3 regions of the Flavimobilis soli genome follow, and region 3 is predicted to be linked to each of the others. Evidence: riboswitches for the same ligand, from Rfam matches in the RefSeq annotation. Region 3 holds a riboswitch; each other region holds the start of a gene.
What was found. A riboswitch is a leader RNA that binds a small molecule or an ion and turns the genes downstream of it on or off. The one in region 3 is predicted to bind thiamine pyrophosphate.
Positions count from the first base shown of each region.

Region 1: another riboswitch for thiamine pyrophosphate. It lies ahead of ATL41_RS00870 (YkoF family thiamine/hydroxymethylpyrimidine-binding protein); the one in region 3 lies ahead of ATL41_RS02685 (thiamine-binding protein).
Region 2: another riboswitch for thiamine pyrophosphate. It lies ahead of ATL41_RS06980 (thiamine ABC transporter substrate-binding protein); the one in region 3 lies ahead of ATL41_RS02685 (thiamine-binding protein).

Region 1 is NZ_PDJH01000001.1:181,425-185,627, reverse strand. It holds one part of gene ATL41_RS00885 (IS3 family transposase) at 1-201, shown strand, start outside; gene ATL41_RS00880 (GAF domain-containing protein) at 156-776, opposite strand; gene ATL41_RS13435 (hypothetical protein) at 843-983, opposite strand; gene ATL41_RS13430 (dihydrofolate reductase family protein) at 1,159-1,374, opposite strand; TPP riboswitch at 1,522-1,640, shown strand; gene ATL41_RS00870 (YkoF family thiamine/hydroxymethylpyrimidine-binding protein) at 1,783-2,448, shown strand; gene ATL41_RS00865 (ECF transporter S component) at 2,445-3,095, shown strand; gene ATL41_RS00860 (ABC transporter ATP-binding protein) at 3,092-4,203, shown strand, end outside.
Region 2 is NZ_PDJH01000001.1:1,529,694-1,533,896, forward strand. It holds gene ATL41_RS06975 (ABC transporter permease) at 1-905, opposite strand, end outside; gene ATL41_RS06980 (thiamine ABC transporter substrate-binding protein) at 919-1,998, opposite strand; TPP riboswitch at 2,067-2,186, opposite strand; gene ATL41_RS06985 (VOC family protein) at 2,278-3,207, shown strand; gene ATL41_RS06990 (DUF4235 domain-containing protein) at 3,297-3,584, opposite strand; gene ATL41_RS06995 (hypothetical protein) at 3,797-4,203, shown strand, end outside.
Region 3 is NZ_PDJH01000001.1:588,253-592,455, reverse strand. It holds gene ATL41_RS02700 (VOC family protein) at 1-169, opposite strand, end outside; gene ATL41_RS02695 (nucleotide pyrophosphohydrolase) at 273-632, opposite strand; gene ATL41_RS02690 (quinone oxidoreductase family protein) at 629-1,624, opposite strand; TPP riboswitch at 1,723-1,841, shown strand; gene ATL41_RS02685 (thiamine-binding protein) at 1,971-2,264, shown strand; gene ATL41_RS02680 (ABC transporter permease) at 2,261-3,073, shown strand; gene ATL41_RS02675 (ABC transporter substrate-binding protein) at 3,070-4,068, shown strand; gene ATL41_RS02670 (ABC transporter ATP-binding protein) at 4,052-4,203, shown strand, end outside.

The sequences.
Region 1 (4,203 bases), 410 kb from region 3:
AAGACCGAACTCGTCCGCGGACCTGCCCGCCAACGACCGTGGAAGACCGTCGAGGACCTCGAGCTCGCGACGCTCGGGTGGGTGCACTGGCACAATGCGCAACGTCTCCATGGCTACCTCGGCGACGTCCCGCCCGTCGAGTTCGAGAACGCGTTCTATGCTGTCCAAGCCGACCGCGAACTGCTGGTCGGAATCAAATAGCGCGAGTCTCCATCAGACCCAGGGCGCTTCATCCTGATCGTCTCGAGCGCCGTGCCGAGCGCCTCCTCGATGCTCGACGCCTTCGCCACCGCATGCACGACAGTCGTCAGCGCCGTGACGTCACGGTCGTGCTCGACTGCGATCTCCCGCTCCGCCGCCCGGTCGAACTGCCCCGACACGAGCATCCCCGCAGCACGCATGATCGACTGCCGCGACTCCGACGGCGTCCCCACCCCGCTGTTGAGGAACTGCAACACCGCCACAACCTTGCCGCGGCTACGCACCGGCAGCGCCACACCGCTCAGCAAGCCCGAGCTCTCGATCCGCGACACATCCACACCCGGCCCAGCCGTGCGCAGATCGTGCAGGACGGCCATGTCGTCACGCTGCCAACACGTCCCCGCCAGCCCCTCGCCCGGGCCCAGAGCCAAGCCCTGCGCATACTCGCGGAACTCGCGAGGCGCCGTCCCGTCGTCGTGCACCAGACGCAGCCGCTGCGACTCCACATCAAGCTTCCACACCATCGCGTACGTCCACCCGAACGCCCGACGGATCGCCACGAGCGCCTCCGTCATCACATCCCCCGCGCACGTCGCCGGTTCGAGAGAGTCTGACGCCAGCCCGTCAGCGCCGCACGGGGATCACGCGGACGGGCGCCGCACCCGGTAGCGGCCGCACATATGGTCGCGGTTGCGGGCGACGTCGATGGGCGCGGGGTCGAGCCACCCCGTGATGTGCGGGTGCCCGGCCCCGATGAGCATTGGGGCGTACTGCAGCCACACCTCGTCGCGCAGCCCGGCCTCGGCGAACTGCTGGGCGACTCCCCCCGCCTCCCATGACCCACAACACCCCGCCGTCCGCTGCCGTGGTCATCTCGGCGTGAATGTCACGCACGTCGGCGTGCCTGAGCCAAACATCGGCGCCCGCGGGGACGGGCAGGTCGCGGTGGGTGAGCACCTAGGTCGGCGGTTCGAACGGCCAGGGCTCGTCACGGCGCAGCATCCACTCGTACGTCGAGGCGCCCATGACGAGAGCCCCGACGCCGTCGGCCAGAGTCGCGTGCGGCATGGGTGCGGCCCAGTCGAAGTCGCAGGAGAACAGCCAGTCGAGCGAGTGCTCCGGCGTCGCGAGGAACCCGTCGAAGGTCGCGGCGGTGTAGTAGCAGGTCGTCATCGGGGCTCCTCGCGCGACGACAGCCTCGAGGCTGTGCGGACCGGGCACCCAGAATCTCACGTTCCCCAACCCCGCACCCGCGTCCGCTTGGTGGAACGGGCGCCGGCCCCGTTGGCCCTCGAGGCTCGTCGTCGTTACGGTGTGTTCACCAAGCCCCCGGGGAGCGCATGAGCGCTGAGAGTGCAGGCCGGACCCCGTCCCACCTGCAGACCCGTGGAACCTGATCTGGTCAGTACCAGCGTAGGGAGCAGGGCGGAGCATTCCCGTCCCCGTGCCCGCGCGCTCTCGGGCGCACGGATGCGGGGGCACGTCATGGGCATTTTCGTGTCCGCGGCGGCGTGGCGCTGCCACGCGAGTGGATGCATCGTGCTTGCCCACCCCCGGGGGCGTCGATGCACAGGAGCACGCATGTCCCTCTCCCCGTCCACGACGTCCGCACGCAGCGGTGCCCAGACTCGAGACCCCCTCGCCCTGGGGGTCGGCGCACGCCTCACGGTCTCCGTGATGTCCGACGACTATGTCGCGATCCTGCTCACTGCCCTCGCGGACACGGCCGCGGCATCCGCCCCCGGTCTGGTCATCGAGTCCGACGACGTCTCGACGTACGTCGGTGGCGCCGAGGCCGACGTCCTCGCCTACATCGTCGACCTCATCGCGCGGGTCTCGGCGAGCGGAGCGCACGTCGTCGCGCACGTTCAGCTCTCCCGCGGCTGCCCGGGCGAGCTGACGTGCGGGCTCGACGCCCCCACCCTCGCGATCCCGGACCTCACCCCGCTCGCACCCACAGGGGTCGAGGCCACCGCCCAGTGGGCGCTGTACCCGCTCGCCGACGGCCCCGGCGCCGACCACATGTCCCACATCATGCCGGTCATCGAGCGGGCCAAGGCCGCGGGGGTCGCGCGTGCGTCGCGGCACTTCGTCACCGAGCTCGCAGGCGACCTCGCCGACGTCCTCGGCACGGTCGCCGACGGCTGGCTCGCCGCCGGCCGCTCCGTCGCGCACGTCGTCACGCACGTGACGATCTCGACGAACCACCCGGACGCCGATGCTCCCGCGACGGAGGTGGCCCGATGAGCACACCCCGCACCGACCTGCCCGGCGCGACGGCCGACGACGCCGCGACCACGCTCCCGACCCTCGTGCCCCGCGACCGCCGCGGGCTCACGCTCCACGAGACCGTGCTGCTCGCGGTCCTTGCGGTCGTCTTCGGGTTCCTCTACTGGGCGTTCGTCCAGGCGTGGTACGGACTGCAGATCGCGATGGGTCCGCTCGGCGACCTTGCCCAGAATGTGCTCGCCGGCTCATGGATCATGGTCGCGCCTCTCGCCGTGTACATCGTGCGCAAGCCGGGTGTCGGCGTGGTCGTCGAGATTCTCGCGGCTCTCGTCGAGGTCGCGTTCCTCGGCTCCCCCGTCGGGCCAATGCTCCTGCTCGTCGGGTTCATCCAGGGTGCGACCGCCGAGCTTCCCTTCGCCCTCACGCGCTACCGCCATTTCGGCTGGCCGACGTTCCTCGCGTCAGGTGTCTCCGCCGGGGTTCTGACCTTCGCGTACAACGCGTTCCGGCAGGGATGGCTCGGTCAGGAGTACCTCGGCCTCCGCTTCGCGTTCACGCTCGCGTCGTGCATCCTGCTGTCCGCGGTGGCTGCCAAGCTCCTCGGCGACGGGCTCCTCCGCACGGGTGTGCTCGACAACCAGGCGATTGGGCGCGCCGCACGATGAACGCCGCCGTGGTTCTCCAGGGCGCGGGCGTCCACTATCCGACCGCGCCGACACCGTCGTTGCACGACGTCACGCTGGGCATCGCCGCCGGTCGATCCTGTCTTGTCCTGGGCCCGTCCGGCTCCGGCAAGTCGACACTCCTGCGGATGATCACGGGGATCGTGCCGCAGACCGTCGATGCCGCTGTCACGGGTGACGTTCGCGTGCTCGGCTCCGATCCGCGCGAGGTCGCAACGTTCGACCTCGCGCGGCATGTCGCGTACCTCCAGCAGAACCCTCTCGACCAGCTGTGCCTCGCCGGGGTCCTTGACGACGTGGCGTTCACCCTGGAGAACCACGGCGTACCGTCCGAGCACATCGCGGCGCGCGTTCGAGCGGCTCTCGCGCGGGTCGGGGCCGCTCACCTCGCCGACCGTCCCACTGGGACGCTCTCGGGCGGTGAGGCGCAGCGGGTTGCGCTTGCCAGCGTTCTCGTCGCTGAGCCGGCGCTCCTCCTGCTCGACGAGCCGACGGCGATGCTAGACCCGGCTGGCGCGCAGCAGGTGGGCGCGGCGGTCGCGACCGTCATGAACGACGGTGGTCCGACGGTCCTCCTCGTCGAGCATCGTCTCGACGAGCTCCCCACTCTGCCGGTCGACACGCTTGTCATCGACGCTTCGGGCTCCGTGCTCGCGCACGGGCCCACGGCCGACGTCCTCACGACGCATGCGCAGGCGATCGAAGCCATGGGGTGCTGGCTGCCCCTCGACGTGCGGCTCGCCTCGATGCCTGACGCGCTCACCGAGCCGTATCTTCCTGGTGCCCGCCGCGTCCCCTCCGCACGCTGCACGTCGACGCCGCTCCTGCGTGCACGGGGTGTCACCGTGCGAGCTGAGGCAGTGTCCACACCCGCGATCGGCGCACCTGCCGGAGCTGCCGTCGTCCGGCAGCGTCCCACGCTCGTAGACGGTGTCGACCTCGATCTCCGCGCCGGAACGCTCACTGCGATCCTCGGCGTCAACGGCGCAGGCAAGTCGACGCTCCTCAAGGCACTGGCGGGACTGTGCCCCGCCGAGGGCACGCTCACGTGGCCGGCCTACACACCGGGCCCGCCCTCGCCCCGGCGGCG
Region 2 (4,203 bases), 940 kb from region 3:
GCGAGCGCACGCACGCGCCGTGCCGACGCGCGGCCCGACACCCACAGGACGGCCGCGACGACGACGAGCTGCAGGACCGACAGGACCGCGGCCGCGCGCAGGTCGAGGAACTGCGTCGTGCGGACGTAGATCTCCGTCTCGATCGTGCCGAAGCGGCTGCCTCCGAGGATGAGGACGGTGCCGAACGCCGTCGCGCAGAAGAAGAAGACGAGCGCGGCGGCCGACGCGATCGCGGGGGCGAGCGCGGGCAGCGTGACCGTGCGCAGGACGCGCAGCGGGCTCGCGCCGAGGGCGCGCGCGGCCTGCTCGGGACGGGCGTCGAGCTGCGCCCAGAAACCGCCGACCGTGCGCACGACGACGGAGTAGTTGAAGAAGACGAGCGCGACGACGATCGCGGTGAGGCTCTGGTCGAGGCCGAGCCCGCCGAGCGGGCCTGCGTCCATGAACAGGCTGCGGAACGCGACACCGACGACGACGGTCGGCAGGACGAACGGCACCGTGACGACCGCACGCACGAACGCACGGCCGGGGAACGTCCGCCGGTACAGCACGTACGCGCCGGGGAGGCCGAGCAGGACGGAGAGCACGGTCCCGAGGCCGGCCTGCAGGAAGGTCAGGCCGACGACGCGCCACGTGCGCGGGCGGCCGAGCACCTCGCCGAACCCGCCGAGGTCCCAGGCGGCGGGCGACCACGCGGGGTGCGCCGCGGCGTCGGGCGACGCGAAGCCCTTGAGGATCATCGTCGCGACGGGCCACAGGAAGAAGACCGCGAGGAACAGTCCCGGGACCCCGACGGCGGCGAACCAGAGCGCACGCCCGGTCGCCCTGCGCCGGGCACCGCCGGGTGCCGCGTCCCCGTGGGGGGCGCGGTTCCCGGTCGGTGCCGGTGCGAGGGTCGTCGTCACGGTCGTGCTCGTCTCAGCCGAGCATCGTGTCAGTCCACGACTCGATCCAGGCGTCGCGGTTCTCCGCGAGCGTCGCGGGGTCGACCGTGATCGTCTTCTCGGCGAGCGGCCCGAACTTCTCGAACGCCTCGGGCAGGTCGACGTCCGGGTCGACCGGGTACATGTACACCGTGTCAGGGAGGGCCGCCTGGAAGTCGGCGGAGAGCATGTAGTCGACGAGTGCACCTGCAGCGGCGGGGTTGTCGGAGCCGGCGATCACGCCCGCGTACTCGACCTGGCGGAAGCACGTCGCGGGGAGGGACGACGTCGTGGACTCGTCGCCGTCGAGCGTGTAGGCGGGCGACGAGCCGTACGAGAGGACGACGGGGCGCGGGCCGCCCTCGCCGCCGCCGGAGAAGTCGACGTAGTAGGCGTCCGACCAGGAGTCGGAGATCTTCACGCCGTTGTCCTTGAGGCTCGTCCAGTAGTCGAGGTAGCCGTCCTCGCCGTAGGCGCCGACGGTCGCGGCGAGGAAGGCGAGGCCGGGGGTCGACGTCGCGGGGTTGGTGAGGACGACGAGGTCCTTGAGCGCGGGGTCGGCGAGGTCGTCGAGGGTCGCGGGGACGGGCACGTCGGGGTGCGCGTCGAACCAGCGGTCGTCGACGTTGATGCAGACGTCGCCCTGGTCGATCGGGGTGAGCGCGGTCGAGCCCTCGAGCAGGAGGTCCTTCGCGGCGTCGGGCAGGGCGGGGGAGGCGTGGTCGGCGAAGACGCCGGCCTCGAGGGCGCGTGCGCCGAAGATGTTGTCGATGCCGTAGGCGACGTCGCCGAGCGGGGAGTCCTTGGTGAGGATGAGCTGGTTGACGAGGGTGCCGCCGTCGCCGAGCTGGGTGACCTCGACGTCGAGGCCGAGCCCCTCGAGGTCGGCCTTCTGCTCGTCGGTGAGCTCGAAAGAGTCGTGGGTGACGAGGGTGACCTTGCCGGTCGGCGGGCCGGCCGTCGTCGTCGTGGTCGCCGGGCTCTGCTCGGTGGAGCAGGCGACGAGCAGGCTCGTGGTGGCGATCGCTGCGAGCGTGGCTGCGGTGCCCTTGCGGCGGCGGGTGGTGGTGCTCATGCGTTGGTGTCCTCCTAGGTCAAAGGAGGGGTGCCGCGTCGCGCCCCGCGTGTGCTGCGGCGCACGACGTGGAGAGAATCCCGACTCCCTACACCGGTGCTAACCGGATCAGGTTCGAGGGTCTGCGGTGGTCCGCACTCTCAGCGCTCACCGTCCGTGCGGGCGGCAGCGCTCCCCTGTCGTTCCTGACCAGCCTACCGCCCGCCGCGCCTCGCGGCCGTGCCCGTCCTCACACCGAGAATGGTTGACGCTTCAACTTTCTCGGGGGAGACTGAAGACATGAGCCGAGACATGATCGACGCCGCGAGCGCCCACGCCGCCGCACCCTCCGCCCTCCTGCCCGGCGACCGCCTCGCAGCCGAGACGCACATGGACGCGGTCACGCTGTACGTCCGCGACATCGACGCGATGGTCGCCTTCTACACGAACGTCATCGCGCTCGAGGTCCTGGCGAACGACGCCGCGGACGGCCGCGACGCCGTCGTCACCCTCGGCCGCGGCACGACGCCGCTCGTCGTCCTGCGTGAGGCTCGCGACCTGCCGCCGCGCCGCCCTGGCGAGGCCGGCCTGTTCCACACGGCGATCCTCTTCGCCGACGCCGCAGGCCTCGCCGCGACGCTCGCGCGCGTCGCGACGCTCACCCCGCAGCTCTACACCGGCGCGGGCGACCACCTCGTCTCCGAGGCGTTCTACCTCGACGACCCCGAGGGCAACGGCATCGAGCTGTACGTCGACCGCCCGCGCGACCAGTGGCGCTGGCGCGACGGCCACGTCGAGATGGCCACGCTGCACCTCGACCCGAACGCATTCATGCAGCAGCACCTCGACGAGGCCGTCCTCGCTGCCCCGCATGCCTCGGCCGCGACCCTCGGCCACGTCCACCTGCAGGTCGGCGACATCCCGACCGCGCGCCGCTTCTACGTCGACACCCTCGGCTTCGAGGCGACGACCGAGATGGGCTCGGCCCTGTTCGTGTCCGCCGGCGGCTACCACCACCACATGGCGATGAACACGTGGGCGTCGATGGGCGCTGGCCCGCGGCCCGTGAACCTCGGCCTCGGCGAGGTGTCGATCGTCGTCCCGACGCGCGACGAGGTCGGCGCGCTCGCCGACCGCCTCAAGCACGCGGGCGTCGCCGCCGCGGACGACGGCGCCGTGCTCACGTTCGCCGACCCGTGGCGCAACGAGATCCGCGTCGCCGTCGGCTGACCCCGGACACACCTCGGCCCCCTCGTCGCGAGCGACGAGGGGGCCGAGCCGTCTGCCAGGGCGTCAGCGCGAAGCGTGCAGGACCCGCGTCAGCGCGAGGCCTTCAGGGTGCGCCCCGCAGAGATCCGCGACGTCACCTTGCGCGCGCCCTTGTTCGCAGCGATGCGGCTCAGCGCGGCGACCGCACCCGTCACGCCCGCGAAGGTCACGATGCCCGCGATATTCGACTCGTTGTCGAGCGGGTCCTTCGGGGCGTCGTGCCCCGTCGCCTTCTTCCACACCGCGCCGAGGAGCTTCTGCGCCAGCCACGCCGCCAGCGCGGACGTGCCGATCAGGATCAGCTTGTCGACCATGCCCTCGTCGTTGTCGTCAGCCACGTCGGTCCTCCTCGTCGCTCGTCGGTGCGGCAGCCCGGGTCGGGCGGCCACCCTGCCCACGCTACCGGGACCGTGGCGCGCTGCACGTCGGCCGACCTGCACGCACGCCGCACGAGCGCCCGACCAGGTCCGGCCGTCCTGGCCGTCGTCGGCACGACGGGGCACGATGGACAGGTCGCTCACGACGACGGCACCCGGGGCGAGGAGGACCAGTGCGGCGAGACACCTGGACGCGGCGCGCCGTGCCGGCGCTCGCGGGTGCGCTCGCGCTGTCCTGGGTCCTCGTGTCCGCGGCTCCGCGCCCCTCGGCCCCGGGCCTGACGGGCGACGGGCTCGTCCGTGCCGTCGCCGCGGGCGCGGACGAGAGAGCGGGCGCGACGGGGGCGCACGCGACGATCACCGACGTCGACCACCCGGACGTCGCCGCGACGGACGAGGACGTCGTCGTCACGGTCGAGGTGAGTGCGGCCGGGCCGACGCTCCGGCTCGAGCGCCGGGACGGCGGGCGGTGGACGCCGGTCGCCGAGGAGGTGGCCGAGACCACGGCCGTCGCGCTCCCCGTGCCGAGCCGGGCGGGCGACGCGACGTACCGCGTCGTGCTCGACCCGGGCACCGGCAC
Region 3 (4,203 bases):
CGATCGTCAGGACCTTGCCTGCCATGTCCTTCTGGAAGTCGGGCAGTCCTTCGCTGGGGTAGCGGACGGTCTGCACGACATGGCTGTCCGGGAAGAAGGCCGTGTAGGCGGCGGCAGCCTCCTCGGCGTCGCCGGCGTACCAGATGTTCGGCGTGATCGTGGTCGTCATGCTCCGAGCATGCGCTCGGCGTCGTGAGGGGCCCACGGTGACACCTCCCAGAGCGGACGACGGTGCCCGTCGGTCCCGGCGGGTGTCCCTCGCGCGCCTGGCGTCACCCGTCGTGCGCTCGCGACGGCGCCGAGCCGACCGGGAAGCGCCCGTGGTTGACCGCGAGCTTGCGGCGGGCGGCGTCGAGCAGGTCGATCCCCGTGACGTCGGCCAGGCGCGCGAGGTAGATGAGCACGTCGGCCATCTCCATCGCGACGCGCTCGCGCAGCTCACGGTCGGTGCGCACGGCGTCGACGCTCTCGTCGGAGCCGAGCCACTGGAGCTCGGCCGCGAGCTCGCCCGCCTCCCCGGTGAGCGCCATGGCGAGGTTCTTCGGCGTCTGCACCGGCGTCCAGCCGCGCTCCTCCGAGAAGTCCCGGACGGCCGCGACGAGGTCGTCGAAGCCGCCCGCCTCGACGCTCACAGCGCCTCCCCGCCGACCTCGAGCACGAGCTTGCCCGTCGTCTCGCGCGCCTCGAGCGCCCGGTGCGCCTCACCCGCGTCGGCGAGTGCGTACGTCCCGCCGACGCGGACCTTGAGGGCCCCGAGCCGGACGGCGTGGAACAGCTCGTCGGCCCGACGCAGCAGCTCGGGTCGTGTCGCGACGTGGTCGCCGAGCGTGGGCCTGGTGACGAACAGCGAGCCGCCCGAGTTGAGCCGTTGCAGGTCGAACGGGGGCACCTGGCCGGAGGCTCCGCCGAACAGCACGAGGATGCCGCGCGGCCGCAGGGAGGCGAGCGACGCGTCGAACGTCGTGCGGCCGACGCCGTCGTACACCGCGTGGACGCCTTCCGGGGCGACGGCGCGGACGGCTTCGGGAAGCTGCGCCGTGAGGTCGTCGAGCTGGTCGTAGCGGACGACGGCGGTCGCGCCCGCCTCGCGCGAGAGCTCGGCCTTCGCCTCCGTCGAGACGGTCGTGATGACGCGCGCGCCGCGCGCGACGGCGAGCTGCGTCAGGAGGAGGCCGACCCCACCCGCGCCTGCGTGCACGAGCACGTCCTCGCCGGGGCCGACGGGGTGGCTGGAGTCGACGAGGTAGTGCGCGGTGAGCCCTTGGAGCATGAGTGCGGCCGCGGTCGCGAGGTCGACGCCGTCGGGCACGGGGACCGTGCGGTCTGCTGCGACGACGACCTGCTCGGCGTACGAGCCGGGGCCGTCGACCCAGGCGACGCGGTCGCCGACCGCGACGTCCGTGACTCCAGGTCCGACGGCGCTGACGACGCCCGCACCCTCGCTTCCGGGCACGTGCGGGAAGTGCGCCGGGTAGACGCCCGAGCGGCGGTACGTGTCGATGAAGTTCACGCCCGCGAACGCGACGTCGACGACGACCTCGCCCGCACCTGGGTCCGGCGCGGGACGCTCAACCAGCGTGAGGACCTCGGGACCACCTGCGCGTACGGCTTCGATCGCTCTCATCACCCCAGCCAACCACCCGTCGGGCGTCCGGGTCGACGCGGCGGTCCCGGATCGCGAGACGACGGTCGCGGCGTGCGAGCACGGCCGATACGTTGACGGGGAAACGCCGGGGAGCTTGGTGCACCAAGCTGAGAGGGCGGATGGGAGACCACCCGAGCCGCCGACCCGCGAACCTGAACTGGGTAATGCCAGCGGAGGGATGCGTCGGTGCCGTCGGCACCTTGTCTGCTCGAACCGTCCCGCTGCTCGCGTCCTCGCCGACGCGTGCTGCGGCGCGCCTCGTCGGCGCGCGACGGTCGTGCGCGCGCCCGTCGCGGCGGCGCCCTCGAGCTCGAGGAGCGAAGAAGTGCTCGCACACATCCAGGTCTCGCCCCGCCCCGCCGGGACGGCCGACCAGCCCTACGCCCACATCGACCCCGCCATCGCCGTCATCCAGGACTCGGGTCTCGTCCACGAGGTCGGTGCGATGGGCACGACCGTGCAGGGGAGCCCCGACGAGGTCTGGGCGCTGCTGCGACGCGTCCACGAGGCAACGCTCGCGGCAGGCGCCCGCGGCGTGACGAGCCACATCAAGGTCGGGCAGGGCGCCGACGACGACGGCCCGACGATCGAGGACCTCGTCGCGAAGTTCCGGGCGTGAGCAGCGTCGCCCCGCGCCCGGGTGCGGACCTGCTGGCGCGTGCGTGGCCGCCGGCGGTGCTCGCGACCGGCCTGGTCGTCGTGTGGGAGGTGGCCGTCCGCGTCGGGGACGTCCCGGCGTTCATCCTCCCCGCGCCGAGCCAGGTCGTGTCCGCAGCCGTCGGGCTCGCCCCGCTGCTCGAAGACCACGTCACGACGACGATGACGGAGGCACTCCTCGGTCTCGTGCTCGGAGTCCTCGCAGGCAGCGCGCTCGCGCTCGCGGCCGCGGCCTCGCCCTGGCTCGACCGGGCGCTGCTGCCGCTGCTCACGCTCACGCAGACCGTGCCGACGGTCGTGCTCGCGCCGCTCATGGTGCTGTGGGGTGGTGTCGGGCTCGCGCCCAAGGTCGTGCTCGTCGCGCTCACCGTGTTCTTCCCCGTGCTCGTCGCGGCGGCAGGCGCGATGCGCGACGCTGAGGGGGAGCTTGGCGACGTCCTGCGCGGTCTGGGCGGCACGCGCCGCCAGGTGCTGCTGCTCGTGCGAGCGCCGGCCGCGCTGCCCGGGGCCCTGTCGGGGCTGCGGCTCGCCGCCACGTACGCCGTCGGCGCCGCCGTCGTCTCGGAGTATCTCGCTGGGACGAGCGGCCTCGGCGTCCTCATCCAGCGCGCCCGCAAGGGGTACGACGTCGACCGCATCTTCGTCGCGGTCGCCCTCGTCGCGCTGCTCACCGCGCTGCTGTTCGTGATCGTCGACGCGGCGTCGCGCGCCGCCCTGCCGTGGCAGCGGCGCGAACCCGGAACCCACCTGCTCGCAAGGAGACCAGCATGAGAGCTCGTACCGCTGCCGCGTTCACCGCGGCGCTCATCGCCCTGTCCGCCGGCTGCGCGGCGCCGCCGCAGAGCGGCGCGGTCGAGGGCGACCTGACGCCTGTGACCGTCGTCCTGGACTGGACGCCCAACACGAACCACCTCGGCCTGTACGTCGCGCAGGACCGCGGCTACTTCGCGGAGGCGGGGCTCGACGTGACGATCGTCGAGCCGGGGGAGGCGTCGGGGTTGAGCCTCGTCGCGGCGGGCCAGGCGGACGTCGCGTACTCCGTCGCCGAGGCGCTCGTCCCGGCCCGGGCCAAGGGGGCCGACGTCGTGTCGGTCGCTGCGGTCCTGCGCCGCAACACGTCGAGCCTCATCGGCCTGAGCAGCGCGGGTATCGGGCGTCCGCGCGACCTGGCGGGGCGCACGTACGGCAGCTACGGCAGCGCGCTCGAGGAGGCGCTCGTGCGTCGTCTCGTGGCGTGCGACGGCGGCGACCCGGACGCGGTCGAGCTCGCCCCGCTCGTGAGCGACGACTTCCGGGTCGGGCTGACGCAGGGCCAGTTCGACGTGGCATGGGTCTTCGAGGGCTGGGACACGATCAGGCTGCGCGACGTCGACGGTCTCGACGTCGCGTCCATCCCGTTCGCGGACCACACGGACTGCATCCCCGACTGGTACACGCCGCTGCTCGCGACGTCCGAGACGGTGCTGGCCGAGCGGCCGGGCGTCGTCGAGAAGCTCGTGGCGGCGGTCGGACGCGGCTACGAGGACGCGGTAGCCGACCCGCAGGCGGCCGCCGACACGCTCCTGGAGGCTGTCCCGGAGCTCGACCGCGAGCTCGTGTCGCTCAGCGCGGCGTACCTCGCAGCGGAGATCACGGCGCCAGGCAAGCCCTGGGGCTGGCAGGACCCGGAGGTGTGGCGGGAGTTCCTCGCATTCCTCGAGGAGGAGGGGCTCGTCGAGCCGGGCCTGACGGCGGAGGAGCTGTGGACCGATGACCTCCTCGGCTGACGTCCGGCCCGACCTCGGGACCGCGGAGGGGCGGGGGAGCGTCGAGGTCCGCGGGCTGAGCGTGTCGCTCGGCGGTCGCGCCGTACTCGCGGACGTGTCGTTCCGGGTCGCGCGTGGCGGGCTCACGGCGGTCGT